Regions from separate parts of the Kitasatospora sp. NRRL B-11411 genome, predicted to be linked through region 2. Evidence: riboswitches for the same ligand, from Rfam matches in the RefSeq annotation. Region 2 holds a riboswitch; each other region holds the start of a gene.

Region 1 (5,076 bases), on a different contig from region 2:
GTTGGACGCCGATGGTGGCGGAGGCCAGGTTGCCGAGTTCGGGGACGGTGACGACCAGCTTGCCGGCGGGGACGCCGGTGAGCTCCACGAAGCGCTCCAGGTAGGGCAGGGTGACCTGGTGGACCAGGACCCGGGCGTAGGCGTCCCAGCCGAGGCCGGTGCGGGCGGCGACCCGGGTGAGGATGTCGGCGCCGATCTGCTCGAAGACGCCGCGCAGCTCCTTGCCGCCGCCGCGGAAGTAGCTCCACTCGTCGCCGCGCGGGTGGCGGGAGCCGCCGCCGGGGATGCCGCCGACCTCCCAGTGCTCGGAGGCGGTCTGGGTCTCGACGTCGAGGATGCCGCCGCGGTCGACCCGTTCGACCAGGACGGCGGCGGCGCCGTCGCCGAAGGTGTAGCCGGCGAAGCCCGCGCGGAACTCGGCGAGCCCGGACGGGTCGCGGCGCATGGCCCGGCTGGGGGTCTCGCCGGTGACCACCAGGGCGCGGGTGGCGCGGCCGGCCAGGATCATCGCGCGGGCGGTGTCGATGCCGTTGAGGAAGCTGTTGCAGGCGTTGGACACGTCCAACGCGTGGGCGCGGGAGCCGAGTTCGGACTGGACGAGGTGGGCGGTGGCGGGTTCGCAGACGTCCCGGGAGGCGGAGGCGAACAGCAGCAGGTCGAGGTCGGCGGGTTCCAGTCCGCGGGCGGCCAGGGCCCGGCGGGCGGCGCCGAGGGCGAGCGTGGAGGGGTGCTCGTCGGGTCCGGCGAAGCGGCGGGTGCGGATGCCGGTGGCCTTCTCGAACATGCCGTCGGGCAGCGGCAGGCGGGCGCCGGCCGCCACCTCGTCCTGCAACTGCCGTGAGGTGACGGTCCGTTGCGGGAGGTGGGAGCCGACGGCGGTGATTCCGACGCGGGGCAGCAGGTCCATGCTCCGATGCTGGCGCGGGGGCGGTGGAGGGGGCGTGAGTACGGGTACTCAGCTGCTGCCCGGGATTGCGGAGACGATGCGTCGGTACGCGGGAGCGCCGGGCGGGGGCGCCGGGCGGGAGCGCCGGGCGGGGGTGCCGGGCGGGAACGGCGCGGCCCGTACGGCGGTGGTGCTGCCGTACGGGCCGGGTGCTGCCGGTGTCCCGGCGGTGCGTCAGTTGCCGCTGTCGGCCTGCACCGGGATGACCTGGGTGGCCGGGGCGGCCGGGGCGGGCTCCGCCGGGGCCTCGGCGGGGGCGCCGGTGTTCATCGAGGTGAGCAGCTGGCGGGCCAGGCCGAGGCCGGTGCCGCCCATGGTGAGCGCCTTGGCGAACATCTCGGACATGCCCTCGGCGCCGTTCAGCAGCACCATGTGCTCGACGTTGCCGAAGGCGTCCGCGCCGGCCCGGACGATGGCGGGCCAGTTCTCGGCCAACTGCTGGGCGACGACGGCTTCCTGGTTCTCGGCGAGGGCCGCGGCGCGGGCCTTGATGCCCTCGGCCTCGGCCAGGCCCTGGGCCCGGGTGGCCTCGGCCTCGGCGAGGCCCTTGGCGCGGGCGGCCTCCGCCTCGGCCAGGCCCTTGGCGGCCTCGGCGGCGGCCTGGGCCTCACCGGTGGCGCGGGTGGCCTCGGCGGCGGCCAGGCCGCGGGCCTTGGTGGCCTCGGCCTCGGCGGCCGCGGCGACCTTGACCCGGTTGGCCTCGGCGGCGGTCTTCAGCTCGGTCTCCCGGGAGAGCGCCTCGGCGGCGGAGATCCGGGCGTCGCGGTCGGCCTCGGCCTTGGTGCGGGTCTCGTACGCGCGGGCGTCGGCGGGCTTGCGGACGTCGGCCTGGAGCTGTTGCTCCTTGCGGTGCGCCTCCAGCTCGGCGACCTTGGTCTCCTGGACCACGACCTCCTGCCGGGCGGCGGCCTGGGCGAGCGGTCCGGCCTGCAGCGCGCGGGCCGCGGCGGTGTCCATCTCGGCCTGGTAACCGGCCTGCTGGATACCGGAGTTGCGCGTTGCCTCGGCCTTGCGGGCGAACGCCTCCTGCTCGGCCTCGGTGGCCCGGCGGTCGGCCTCGGCGGCCGCGATCCGGGCGTCGCGCTGGACGGCGGCGGCGTGCGGGGCGGCCAGGTTGGTGATGTAGCCGGTCGGGTCCAGGATCTCCTGGATCTGCAGCGAGTCGATGATCAGGCCGAGCTTCTCCATCTCGATCCCCGAGGCGGAGCGGGTCTCCCCGGTGAGCCGCTCGCGGTCGCGGATCATGTCCTCGACGGTCAGCCCGCCGACGATGGAGCGCAGGTGGCCGGCGAACACGTTGTGCACCCGCTGGCCCATCATCTTCTGCTGGTCCAGGAAGCGGCGGGCGGCGTTGGCGATGGACGACGGGTCGTCGCCGACCTTGAAGATGACCACGCCCTTGACGTGGACCGGAATGCCCTGCGAGGTCACGCACTCGACGTCCAGCGCGGCCTCGTTGAGGTCCAGCGACAGCCGGCGCACCGCCTGGACACCGGGCACCACGAAGGTCCCCCGTCCGGTGACCACGCGGAAGCCGAGGCCCTCGCCGTGCTTGGAACCCGAGATGACCAGCGCCTCGTTCGGTTCCGCCACCCGCCACATCAACTTGAACAGCAGGATCAGCAGAACGATGCCGGCGACGACTCCCCCGGCGATGCCGATGAGCATCGGGAACTCCCCCTTCGTGGCACACCGGTCCGTGGCTGCGCAGGGTGGTGCAGTTGTGGGCGCGGAATCCGGTGGCAGCGGCATTCTCCGCCGCCCGGCGGCGGGGTGGAAGGCCCCGCACCCGTGGGAACTGTCACTGTCTCGAAACGATTGCAAAGGGTTTGCAAAGCCCTGCTGAGGTGTAGTCAGAAGGGCTCGACGTACACCGTGCGCGGTGGCTGGTAATCGACCACCACCACCATGCTGCCCGGCTCCAGCGGATCACCCGGGACGGCCCGGTACGCCAGGAACGCCTCGCTGCCCAGGCGTTCGGGAACGCTCACCATCACCTCGCCGACCAGGCCCGCGCCGATCCGCCCCGTCACCCGCCCCACCAGTCCGATCACCCCGGCGATTCTTCCACCCCGCACGCCGCCCGCACAGGCCGGGCGCACGCCCCGCACCGGGGGTGCGCCCTGGACCGTCCGCGCCCGGTGCCCTACGGTGAGCAGCGGACGCAGGCGCAAACGCCTGCGCGGAACGGGAGCTCGGAGCACCGGGCTGAGAGGGCGCTGACGGTACGCGGGCCCGCGTACCACCTGCTGCGCCGACCGCAGGAACCTGACCGGGTAATGCCGGCGTAGGGAGTTGAAGGTCGCATGACCACGTTCGCCGAAGACACGTCTGCCCAGCAGCCGACCGCCACCGGGTACCCGACCCCGGCCTGGCGCAAGGCCCACCGCCAGGGCAGCCGCCCCGACCTGCGGGTCCCCTACCGCGAGGTCCACCTCACCGACGGGAAGACCGTCCCGCTGTACGACACCTCCGGCCCGTACACCGATCCCGCCCAGCCCACCGACGTCCGGCGCGGCCTGGCCCCGCTGCGCGACCCCTGGATCCGCCAGCGCGGCGACGTCGAGGAGTACGAGGGCCGCGCGGCCCGGCCCGAGGACGACGGCATCCGGCACACCGCCCCGCGCGGCGGCGACCTGCGCACCCTGGACGCCGTCTTCCCCGGCCGCCCGCGCCGCCCGCTGCGCGCCCGCGACGGCGTCGCCGTCACCCAACTCGCGTACGCCAAGCGCGGGTTGATCACACCCGAGATGGAGTTCGTCGCGCTCCGGGAGGGCCTGGAACCGGAGTTCGTCCGCGAGCAGGTGGCCCGCGGACGGGCCGTCATCCCGGTCAACGTGAACCACCCCGAGAGCGAACCGTCCATCATCGGCACCGACTTCCTGGTGAAGATCAACGCCAACATCGGCAACTCCGCCGTCACCTCCTCGATCGAGGAGGAGGTGGAGAAGATGACCTGGGCCACCCGCTGGGGCGCCGACACCGTCATGGACCTCTCCACCGGCCGCAACATCCACACCACCCGCGAGTGGATCCTGCGCAACTCCCCCGTCCCGATCGGCACCGTCCCGCTCTACCAGGCGCTGGAGAAGGTCGACGGCCGGGCCGAGGAACTCAGCTGGGAGGTCTACCGCGACACCGTGCTCGAACAGTGCGAGCAGGGCGTCGACTACATGACCGTGCACGCCGGCGTCCTGCTGCGGTACGTCCCGCTGACCGCCCGCCGCAAGACCGGCATCGTCTCGCGCGGCGGCTCGATCATGGCCGCCTGGTGCCTGGCGCACCACCAGGAGAACTTCCTCTACACGCACTTCGAGGAACTCTGCGACCTGCTGCGCGCCTACGACGTCACCTTCTCGCTCGGCGACGGCCTGCGCCCCGGCTCGATCGCCGACGCCAACGACGAGGCCCAGTTCGCCGAACTCACCACCCTCGGCGAACTCGGCCGGATCGCCCGCGCCAAGGACGTCCAGGTCATGATCGAGGGCCCCGGGCACGTACCGATGCACAAGATCCGCGAGAACATGGACCTGCAGAAGGAGATCTGCGACGAGGCCCCATTCTACACCCTCGGCCCGCTGACCACCGACGTCGCACCCGGATACGACCACATCACCTCCGGCATCGGCGCCGCGATGATCGCCTGGTGGGGCACCGCGATGCTCTGCTACGTCACCCCCAAGGAACACCTCGGCCTGCCCGACCGCGACGACGTCAAGACCGGCGTCATCACCTACAAGATCGCCGCCCACGCCGCCGACCTCGCCAAGGGCCACCCCGGCGCCCAGGCCTGGGACGACGCCCTCTCCGACGCCCGCTTCGAGTTCCGCTGGGAGGACCAGTTCAACCTGGCCCTCGACCCGGAGACCGCCCGCGCCTTCCACGACGAGACCCTCCCCGCCGAACCGGCCAAGACCGCGCACTTCTGCTCCATGTGCGGTCCCAAGTTCTGTTCGATGAAGATCAGCCACCAGATCCGCGACGAGCACGGCGGCGAGGCCGAACAGGCCGCGATCGCAGGAATGGCCGAGAAGTCCGCCGAGTTCGCCGCCCGCGGCAACAAGGTCTACCTGCCGATGGCCGACTGACGTACGCGACCGCAGCGCCGCCCCCGGAGCTTTCGCTTCCCG
Region 2 (5,076 bases):
TCTTCACCATGGCGCGGACCTCGGTGATCACCACGCCCCACCGCTCCGAGATGTCGGGCAGGTACAGCCACGCGGGGACCAGGGCGTCAATCTTGGGATCAATCTCGCTCACTCCCCCAGCCTAGGCGCTACCGGGCCGCCGCCTTCAACTGGACGGCCGGGTCGGCGGCCCGGGCCGGGTCGAGCGCGCCGCCGCGTTCGATCAGGCGGCGGCCCTGGGCCAGGTCGCGCGGCCGGTCGACGGCGAGCAGCGCGACGAGTGCGCCCTCGCGCAGCCAGAGCACCGTCCAGTCGGGGTCGGACGGGGAGCCGCGCCACAGCAGGTGGTCGGCCCCGGCGTGCCGGCCGGCGTACTGGACCATGCGGCCGAACTGCTCGGACCAGAAGTAGGGGACGGGGTCGTAGGGGGCGTCCAGGGTGCCGAGCAGCGAGGCCGCGGCGGCGGCGCCGGAGTGCAGGGCGTGGTCCCAGTGCTGGACGGCGAGCCGGGTGCCGGAGCGGACGGAGGGGTAGGAGGCGCAGTCGCCGGCCGCGAGGACGCCGGGCAGGGCGGTGCGCAGCCGGTCGTCGACCGGGATCGTGCCGTCGGGGTCGGGGGCGAGCGGGCCGCCGCGCAGCCAGTCGGTGGCGGGGGCGGCGCCGATGCCGACCAGGACCTCGTCGGCGGGCAGGTGGGTGCCGTCGGCGAGCAGCACCCCGCCGTCGGCGGCTCCGGCGACGGCGGCGCCGCAGCGCAGGTCGACGCCGGCGTCGGCGTACCAGTCGGCCATCAGGGCGCCGAGTTCGGCGGGCAGGGCGCCGGCCAGCGGGGTGGCGGCGGCTTCGACGACGGTGACCTCGCAGCCGAGGTGGCGGGCGACGGTGGCGGTCTCGGCGCCGATCCAGCCGGCGCCGACCAGCACGATCCGGCGGCCGGGGGTGAGGGCGGCGCGCAGCGCGTGGGCGTCGTCGACGGTGCGCAGGGTCCGGGCGCCGGGCAGGCCGGGGAGGGTGCGGGGTGCGGCGCCGGTGGCGATCACCAGGGCGTCGTACGGGAGTTCGCCGCGGTCGGTGTGCAGGACGCCGTCGGCCAGGCCGGTGGCGCGGCGGCCGGTGAGCAGGTCGACGCCGAGGCCGTGCCAGTCGATCTCGAAGGCGGTGGCGTCGGTCTTGCCGAGCAGCACGTCCTTGGAGAGCGGGGGGCGGTCGTAGGGGAGGTGGAGTTCCGCGCCGACCAGGGCGAGCGGGCCGTTCCAGCCGCCCTGCCGCAGGTTGAGGGCGGTCTGGGCGCCCGCCATGCCCGCGCCGACCACGACGACCCGGTCCGTTGCCTTCAGCTCAGCCACCACGGCGTCCACCCCGAGTCCGGGCGGTGCCGACGAGGGAGCCGTGGCGGAGCCACGGCGACTGAGGAGAAGCCGTCCGGGCGACAGCCATCGGCCCGCGACGCCGCCCTCCATTTGGCGGTCGGTCTAAGGTGGGGGTACTTACCTCACGGGAGCCCGGTGCACCGGGCTGAGAGGCGGGCTGTGGCGGCCCGCGACCGTCCGAACCTGATCCGGGTCATGCCGGCGAAGGGAGAATCAGCGGCTGTGGCACCTTCCGACGCGCCTGACGTGCTGGTGGTCGGCGGCGGCATCATCGGTCTCGGCGTGGCCTGGCGCACCGCGCAGCGCGGCCTGTCCGTCGCGGTGGTCGACCCGCACCCGGGTGGCGGTGCGGCGCAGGTCGCCGCGGGCATGCTCGCCCCCGTCACCGAACTGCAGTACGGCGAGGAGCCGTTGCTGCGGCTGGGGATGGCGTCGAACGAGCGGTACGCCGCGTTCGCCGCCGAACTGACCGAACTGACCGGGCTGGACACCGGCTACCGGGCCACCGGCACGCTGGCGGTGGCGCTGGACTCCGACGACCGCGCGGAGCTGCGCGAACTGCACGCCTTCCACGGCCGGTTGGGCCTGGCCTCGGAGTGGCTGACCGGCCGCGAGTGCCGCCGGCTGGAGCCGATGCTGGCGCCGGGCGTGCGCGGCGGGCTGCACGTCGCCGACGACCACCAGGTGGACGGGCGCCGGCTGGCCGCCGCGCTGGTCGCCGCCTGCGCGCTGGCGGGCGTGGCCTTCCACCGGGCGGAGGCCGCCGAGCTGCTGGTGGCGGACGGCCGGGCCGTCGGCGTGCGGCTGTCGACCGGCGAGCGGCTGGCGGCGGGGCGCACGGTGCTGGCCGCCGGTTCGCGCAGCCACCTGCTGCCGGGCCTGCCGGACGGGGTGCTGCCGGCGATCCGCCCGGTCAAGGGGCAGGTGCTGCGGCTGCGGATGCCCACCGCGCACGGGCCGTTCCTGTCCCGGAACGTGCGGGCGGTGGTGCGCGGGCAGCACCTGTACCTGGTGCCGCGGGCCGACGGCGAGCTGGTGGTCGGCGCGACCACCGAGGAGCTGGGCCACGACACCACCGTCACCGCGGGCGGCGTCTACGAGCTGCTCCGGGACGCGCACGAACTGGTGCCCGGCATCACCGAGTTGCCGTTGGTGGAGACCTGCGCGGGCCTGCGTCCGGGCTCCCCCGACAACGCTCCGGTGCTGGGCCCGACCGCGCTGGCCGGGCTGGCCGCCGCCACCGGGCACTACCGCAACGGCGTGCTGCTCACCCCGGTCACCGCCGACCTGCTCGCCGACTACCTGGCCACCGGCGAACTGCCCGCCCTGGCAGCCGACTTCACCCCTGACCGCTTCGCCCCGAAGGTCCCCGCATGAACACCGTCGCCCTGACCGTCAACGGCGAGCCGCGCACCCTGCCCGCCACCACCACGCTGGACGTGGTGGTCGCCGAGGTGTCGGCCGCCAACACCGGCGTCGCCGCCGCCGTCAACGAGGCCGTGGTGCCCCGCAGTTCGTGGCCCGCCACCACCCTCGGCGAGGGCGACCGGGTCGAGATCCTCACCGCCGTCCAGGGAGGCTGAACCATGGCGGACGACGCACTCGTCATCGGCGGGACCACCTTCGACTCCCGCCTGATCATGGGCACCGGCGGCGCCCCCAGCCTGGAGGTGCTGGAGCAGGCGCTGCGGGTCTCCGGCACCGAGCTGACCACGGTGGCGATGCGCCGGGTCGACACCGCCACCCAGGGCTCGGTCCTGGAGGTGCTGGCCCGCAACGGCATCCGGGTGCTGCCCAACACCGCGGGCTGCTACACCGCGGGCGAGGCGGTGCTGACCGCCCGGCTGGCCCGCGAGGCGCTCGGCACCGACTGGGTGAAGCTGGAGGTGATCGCCGACGAGCGGACCCTGCTGCCCGACCCGATCGAACTGCTGGACGCCGCCGAGACGCTGGTCGACGACGGCTTCACCGTGCTGCCGTACACCAACGACGACCCGGTGCTGGCCCGCAAGCTGGAGGACGTCGGCTGCGCGGCGATCATGCCGCTGGGCTCGCCGATCGGCTCCGGCCTGGGCATCCGCAACCCGCACAACTTCCAGCTGATCGTCGAGGCGGCGAACGTCCCGGTGGTGCTGGACGCGGGCGCGGGCACCGCCAGCGACGTCGCGCTGGCGATGGAACTCGGCTGCTCCGCCGTCATGCTGGCCTCCGCGGTGACCCGCGCCCAGGAGCCGGTGCTGATGGCGGAGGCGATGCGCAAGGCCGTCGAGGCGGGCCGGCTGGCCCACCGCGCGGGCCGGATCCCGCGCCGCTACTACGCCGAGGCGTCCTCCCCCACCGCGGGCCTGGCCGACACCCGCGAGCGCCCCGCGTTCTGACGCCCCCGGCCGCCGCGTGTCCCGGTTCGGGAACGGTTCGCCCGGCGGCCGTGCCCGGACCGCGGGCAGGCTGCCAGCATGGCAGCACCGTACGGGAACCGGGGGGGGGATCTCATGGTGGGGGCGGACGGCCGCGAGGCGGACGTGCTGGGCGCGGTGCTGGCCTGCGGCCCGGTGGTGCTGCTCGACGGCTGGGCGCTGTCCCAGTCCCTGGGCACCCGGGCGGCGGGACTGGTCCTGGTGCTGATGGTCCCGGTGCTGATCGGCGCCGGGATCGGTGCGGGCACCGCGCCGTCGGGCTCGCCGCCCTCGGTGCGGCTGCTGCGGGCCGGGATCGGCGCCCTGGCCGCGCACCTGCTGCTGGCCGCCCTGCTGCTGGTGCTGTTCGCGCTGCGCCGCCCCGCCGACAGGCCCGTCCCGATACCGAACCCCTAGACTCCTCAGGTGGACATGACCCTCGACGACCCCCTGCACGGCGTGCTGCTCGACGGCCGCTACCGGGTCGAGCAGCGGATCGCGGTGGGCGGCATGTCGACCGTCTACCGGGGCACCGACACCCGGCTGGACCGCACCGTGGCGCTGAAGGTGATGCACCCCTCGCTGGCGGGGGACGGCGAGTTCACGGCCCGCTTCATCCGGGAGGCGAAGGCGGTGGCCCGGCTCGCGCACCCGAACGTGGTGAACGTGCTGGACCAGGGCGCCGACCCGCGGGCGGTGTTCATGGCGATGGAGTACGTCCCCGGCCGCAACCTGCGCGACGTGCTGCGCGACCGCGGCGCGCTGTCGGTGCGGGCCGCGCTGGACGTGCTGGAGCCGGTGCTGGCGGCGCTCGGCGCGGCGCACCGGGCCGGGCTGGTACACCGGGACGTCAAGCCGGAGAACGTGCTGATCACCGACACCGGCATGGTGAAGGTCGCCGACTTCGGCCTGGTCCGGGTGCTGGCGGGCGCCGACTCGACGGCCGCCTCGACCACCGAGACCGGGCAGCTGCTGGGCACCGTCTCCTACCTGGCGCCGGAGCAGATCCGCCAGGAGCCCACCGACCAGCGGGTGGACGTCTACGCGACGGGCATCCTGCTGTACGAGATGCTGACCGGCGGCAAGCCGCACACCGGGGAGAACGCCGCCCAGGTGATGTACCGGCACCTGCACGAGGACGTCCCGCCGCCGTCCCGGACCGCCCCCGCGGTGGGCCCGGAGCTGGACGCGATAGTGGCCGCCGCGACCGCCCGCGACCCGCAGGCCCGCCCGTGGGACGCGGTGGAGCTGCTGGCCTCGGTGCAGCGGGCCCGCCGCTCGCTGCCCGCCGCGCAGCTGGACGCCGAGCCGCCCGCCTCGACCCGGCCCAC
Region 3 (5,076 bases), on a different contig from region 2:
CCGAGCCGATCAGGCCGAGGAACCCGTAGTACGAGTCGGTGAACTCCTTGATCCGCAGCGCCAGCACCGTCACCAGCACGCCGATCCCGCCGGTCAGCACCCGGCGGTCCACCCGCGGCCACAGGTTGTGGATCGACATCGCCGTCGAGTACACGTTCGCGAACGACTGGTCGGTCTCCCGCAGCACCAGCACCAGCAGAAACGCCCAGCCCGCGGCCACGCCGGTGAACGACTCGAAGATCCGGTTCGCGTCGCCGCCCGACTGCAGCAGCGCCACCACGCCCAGCACGTAGCACCACACCTGGGCCACCGTGTAGCCGGAGAACGTCCCCCAGAACGCCTTCGCCGAACTGCGCGCGTGCCGGGTGTAGTCGGCGGCCAGCGGCACGAAGGAGATCGACACCGCGATCACCGCGTCCGTGGCGCCCAGGAAGCCGTCCCAGTTGCCCGCGCCCGGGTCGGGGAAGCCCACCCGGGCGAACTGCACCGTGAAGTAGACCATCGCCACGCCGACCGCCACCGCCACGTACTTGCGCAGCACCGCGATCGCGCCCAGCGGCCAGATCGTCAGCACCGTGGTCAGCACGCCCGCCAGCAGCACGAACAGCCACCGCCAGCCCGCGGTGCCCGACACGGTCTGCGCGCCCCAGGCGATCACCGTCAGCTCGTACACGCCCCAGCCGACGCACTGCACGATGTTCAGCACCGTCGGCACGTACGACAGCCGGGTGCCGAACAGGCCGCGCAGCACCGCCATCGCCGGTGCGCCGGTCCGGGCGCCCACCAGGGCGGCCACCGCCAGCATCGCGGTGCCGATCGCGGTGCCCGCGACGATCGCCGTCACCGCGGCGGTGAAGCCCAGTTCGTGGCCCTGCTCGCCGAGCACCGTCGCGGCGCTGGTGAAGCCGATCAGGCTGACCCCGAGGTTGGCCCACAGCGCGAACAGCGCCCGGAAGTCCAGGGTGCGCGGCGGCGCGGTGTCGAGGGTCAGCGGGGCCTCGGACCGCACCTCGGCGGCACGGTCGGACAACTGGGCAGACGGAACAGCCGTCATGGCCGATACTCCCTACGCCGGCATTACCCGGACAGGTTCCGGCGGTCAGCGCCCCCTCGCCCGTGGTGGCGTCACCGCCATGCCCACGGTCGAACCGGCGCACTCTCAGCCTGGCTGGTCCAAGCTCCCGCGACGTTCTTCGGTTTACAGGAGCGACAGGCTAGCCTCCGGACGGAGGAACGCCAAGGCCGGGGGGAGGGGCGTCCGCATCGCGGGACCGCGCCGCGGGGACCATCGATGTGCATGTCAGGGCGGGCTAAGGCTTCTCATCATTTCTTCAGGGGCCCGCTTACGGTGTCCGAATCCGGTATAGGAAAAACTGTGCACCGAGGTTGCGAGCCGTGCCCCCAGCGCCGCGGTTCGCCACCGAAGGTTCTGTTCAGCGATGGAGGTCGTCCGTGAGCACCGAGCACGCGAGTGGTACCACCCCGCCGGAGACGGCCGCCGCGCCCGCCGGCACCGAGGCGGTGGCCGCCGGCTCCGGTACGCCCGCCCCCGCCCCTGCCTACCTGGACGCCCCGCCGCCGGTGCTGCCCCCGGCCCCGGCCCCGGCCGCCGCCCCGGCTCCGGCTCCCACGCCGGTCGAGCAGACCATCCAGCTCGGCAAGGTGCCCGACCTGCCCCCGGCCCCGGCCGCCCCGCTCGCCCCCGCCGTTCCGGTGGACGCGCCGCCGCCGTTCCAGAACCCGTACGGCTCGGTCGGCGAACCGTCCGGCCCGTTCGCCGAACCGTCCGGCCCGTTCGCCCGCCCGGACGAGGCGCAGACCGCGGTCAACCCGGCCGTCGCCCCCGCGCCGCTGCTCCAGCAGGCCCCGGGCGCGCCCGGCGGCCCGGCCGGCCCCCAGCAGCCGCAGCACCCGTTCGGGGCCGGCCACCCGGTCGGCGGCTGGGGCCACCCGTCCGGCGGCGACACCGCCGGCGGCGCGGGCGGGCCCGGTGCGCCGTGGGGCGCGCCGCAGCCCGGCGACGGCGGCTCCGGCAAGCGCAAGCGCGGCTCGCTGGTCGCCCTGGTCGCGGCCGTCGCCCTGGTGGCGGGCCTGGCCGGCGGCGCGATCGGCGCCTCCGTCACCAACAACGACAAGAACGGCGGCGGCAGCAGCGCCAGCCGCAACAGCACCACCGTGGCGGTCGGCAACACCCACCAGAACCTGGACCGGGCCCCCGAGTCCGTCGCCGGGATCGCCGCGAAGGCGCTGCCGTCCACCGTCACCATCAAGGCCGAGGGCTCCAGCGAGTCCGGCACCGGCACCGGTTTCGTCTTCGACACCGAGGGCCACATCCTGACCAACAACCACGTGGTCGCCCCCGCCGCCAACGGCGGCAAGCTCACCGTCAAGTTCTCCGACGGCTCCTCGTACAGCGCCTCGGTGGTCGGCCAGGCCAAGGGCTACGACGTCGCGGTCGTCCGGCTGGACAACCCGCCCACCGACAAGCTCGTCCCGCTGCCGCTGGCCGACTCCGACAAGGTCGCCATCGGCGACGCGACCATCGCCATCGGCGCCCCCTACGGCCTCGAAGGCACCGTCACCACCGGCATCGTCTCGGCCAAGGACCGCCCGGTCGCCTCCGGCGACGAGAACAACTCCCAGACGTCCTACATGAACGCCCTGCAGACCGACGCCTCGATCAACCCCGGCAACTCCGGCGGCCCGCTGCTCGACGCCTCCGGCTCGGTGATCGGCATCAACTCGGCGATCCAGTCCAACACCAGCGGCAGCGGCCGGGCCGGCTCCATCGGCCTCGGCTTCGCCATCCCGATCAACCAGGCCAAGTGGGTCGCCCAGACCCTGATCAAGGACGGCACCCCCGTCTACGCGATCCTCGGCGTCCTGCGCGACGACAAGTACACCGGCGACGGCGCCCAGATCGCCACCAGCGGCTCCCAGGGCGGCCAGCAGGCCGTCACCCCCGGCGGCCCCGCCGACCAGGCCGGCCTCAAGCCGGGCGACGTCATCACCAAGCTCGGCGGCATCGCCATCGACAGCGGCCCGACCCTGGTCAGCGAGATCTGGACGCACAAGCCCGGCGAGAAGGTCGAGGTCGAGTACAAGCGCGACGGCAAGGCCGCCAAGACCACCGTCACCCTCGGCGAACGCAAGGGCGACAACTGACCCCTCCCCTCCGAAACGGTGTGCACCCAAGCGGCCCCGACCCGTTAGGCTGGCCTCCGCCGAGGAGGGTTGCCCGAGCGGCCTAAGGGACCAGTCTTGAAAACTGTCGTGGCTTCGCGCCACCGTGGGTTCAAATCCCACACCCTCCGCCGCGAGAACGGCCCCCGACCAGCAGTGATGCGGACGGGGGCCGTTGCCGTTGCGGTGGTGCAGCGGGTGGGTGGGTGGGTGCCGGCGGGCACTGGCTGGTGCTCGGCCCATTGGTGCTTCTTGAAACCTTCGTGACCGTACGACAGCATGGTGCGCGTGATCGGTGAGGTTCCGGGGGTCGAGGTCGGCCAGGAGTTCAGGACGCGTCGTGATGCGCACGGCGCAGGTGTGCACCGTCCGTTGCAGGCGGGGATCTGCGGGACCAAGCGTGGTGGTGCCGAGTCGATCGTGGTCTCCGGCGGTTACAAGGACGACCAGGACCACGGCGATGTCATCGTCTACACGGGGCACGGCGGGCAGGACGCGTCGAACAACCAGGTCAGCGACCAGAGTTTGGACGATCCGGGGAACGCGGCGCTGGTCACCAGTTACCTCGAGGGGCAACTCGTCCGGGTGCTGCGCGGAGCGCACCGGGGATCGCAGTTCGCGCCGCGCAGCGGGTACCGCTACGACGGGTTGTACCGGGTGGCGAGCTACGGCAGCACGATGGGTGTGGACGGGCACCGGATCTGGCAGTTCCGGCTGGAGGCCGACCGCGAGACCGGCGTCCCCGAACCTCCGACCCAGGACGTGCAGCCGACGTTGGACGCCGTGTCGGACCCGCCGCTCGGAGCCGCGACGCCTGCGCGGGTGCGGACGGACGTGCAGCGGATCGTCCGGAACGGTGCGGTCGTTCGGCGGGTGAAGACCTGGCACGGAGGCGCCTGCCAGCTCTGTGGTCTGACGGTGGTTCTGCCCGGCGGCGTGTACAGCGAAGGCGCCCACATCCAGGCGTTGGGGAGTCCGTATAACGGGCCGGACATCACGGACAACGTCCTCTGTCTCTGCCCGACTTGCCACGTCATGTTCGACGGTGGCGCGATCGTCCTCACGGACGACCTGGACATCGTCAAGCACGGCGAGGTGGTGGGGGCACTGCGGACGCATCCGCAGCACCGCATTGACCTCGCACGAGTCCGCAACCACCGTGAACGCTGGGGTGGTTGAGCCAGGACAGCACGAGTGCGGGGCCGGCCCATCGAAGGGCCGGCCCGTGGGCGTCAGAGCTCGATTGCGGGGTCGGTGCTGAAATAGCCCTTGTCGTGGGGCCAGATGACCGTGCAGTCCTGGCTGGCGGCCAGATCGAGCAGGTCGGCCCGGGGGCGGCTCGGGACCAGGATGGCCTTGACGGGGTTGTCGAGGTACCGCGAATAGTCGGCGAGCTGACCGATGGCCATCCGGATGTTCTCGCGGGTGACGCTCCCCTTGGCTTCGACCAGCAGGTTCAGGCCCTCGACGTAGACGTCGGTGTAGAGGGGGCGGGTCTCGCCGGCGGGCAGGATCTGGTGCCGCCCCACCTGGTGGTTCTTGGTCCGCAGGTAGTCGGCCAGGGCGGCAACGAGCTTCGACTCCTTCCGCTCGGCCTCGTACGCCTCGCGGTTGGGTTCGACGAACATCTTCTCCGTGAGCTGCTGCTCCAGGGGGAGGCTCTGCACCGGTCCGGCCCCGTCAGCGGTTTCGAGCAGCCGGCCGAGCCGGGAGGTCGGGTCCTGGGGCTCGGCGTCGACCGGGAGAAGCCGGAAGACGATGACCTTCCGGATCGGCCCGTCGTTCGTCTCCGGGGCGTCCGCTTCGTAGTACGGGTCGTCAGCGGCGATCTCGAACTCGCCGAGGTAAGTCACCAGCCCCCGGGCGCCCTTGAAGACGCGCAGCGCGCGGCCC

Evidence for each region. Region 2 has a riboswitch for thiamine pyrophosphate ahead of thiO (glycine oxidase ThiO). Riboswitches for the same ligand answer to the same signal wherever they lie in the genome.
Region 1: another riboswitch for thiamine pyrophosphate. It lies ahead of thiC (phosphomethylpyrimidine synthase ThiC); the one in region 2 lies ahead of thiO (glycine oxidase ThiO).
Region 3: another riboswitch for thiamine pyrophosphate. It lies ahead of IH44_RS0101425 (cytosine permease); the one in region 2 lies ahead of thiO (glycine oxidase ThiO).

The regions. Positions count from the first base shown of each region.
Region 1 is NZ_JOGH01000019.1:76,556-81,631, reverse strand. Features, by position in the region: gene IH44_RS0112520 (3-oxoacyl-ACP synthase III family protein) at 1-907, opposite strand, end outside; gene IH44_RS0112515 (flotillin family protein) at 1,121-2,614, opposite strand; gene IH44_RS0112510 (hypothetical protein) at 2,800-3,000, opposite strand; TPP riboswitch at 3,124-3,257, shown strand; gene thiC (phosphomethylpyrimidine synthase ThiC) at 3,253-5,034, shown strand.
Region 2 is NZ_JOGH01000041.1:84,594-89,669, reverse strand. Features, by position in the region: gene IH44_RS0120100 (Rv2175c family DNA-binding protein) at 1-112, opposite strand, end outside; gene IH44_RS0120095 (FAD-dependent oxidoreductase) at 129-1,325, opposite strand; TPP riboswitch at 1,464-1,576, shown strand; gene thiO (glycine oxidase ThiO) at 1,545-2,726, shown strand; gene thiS (sulfur carrier protein ThiS) at 2,723-2,932, shown strand; gene IH44_RS0120080 (thiazole synthase) at 2,936-3,727, shown strand; gene IH44_RS0120075 (hypothetical protein) at 3,806-4,162, shown strand; gene pknB (Stk1 family PASTA domain-containing Ser/Thr kinase) at 4,178-5,076, shown strand, end outside.
Region 3 is NZ_JOGH01000002.1:34,765-39,840, reverse strand. Features, by position in the region: gene IH44_RS0101425 (cytosine permease) at 1-1,054, opposite strand, end outside; TPP riboswitch at 1,045-1,195, opposite strand; gene IH44_RS0101420 (S1C family serine protease) at 1,453-3,165, shown strand; tRNA gene IH44_RS0101415 (tRNA-Ser) at 3,229-3,314, shown strand; gene IH44_RS0101410 (YDG/SRA domain-containing protein) at 3,463-4,362, shown strand; gene IH44_RS0101405 (hypothetical protein) at 4,416-5,076, opposite strand, start outside.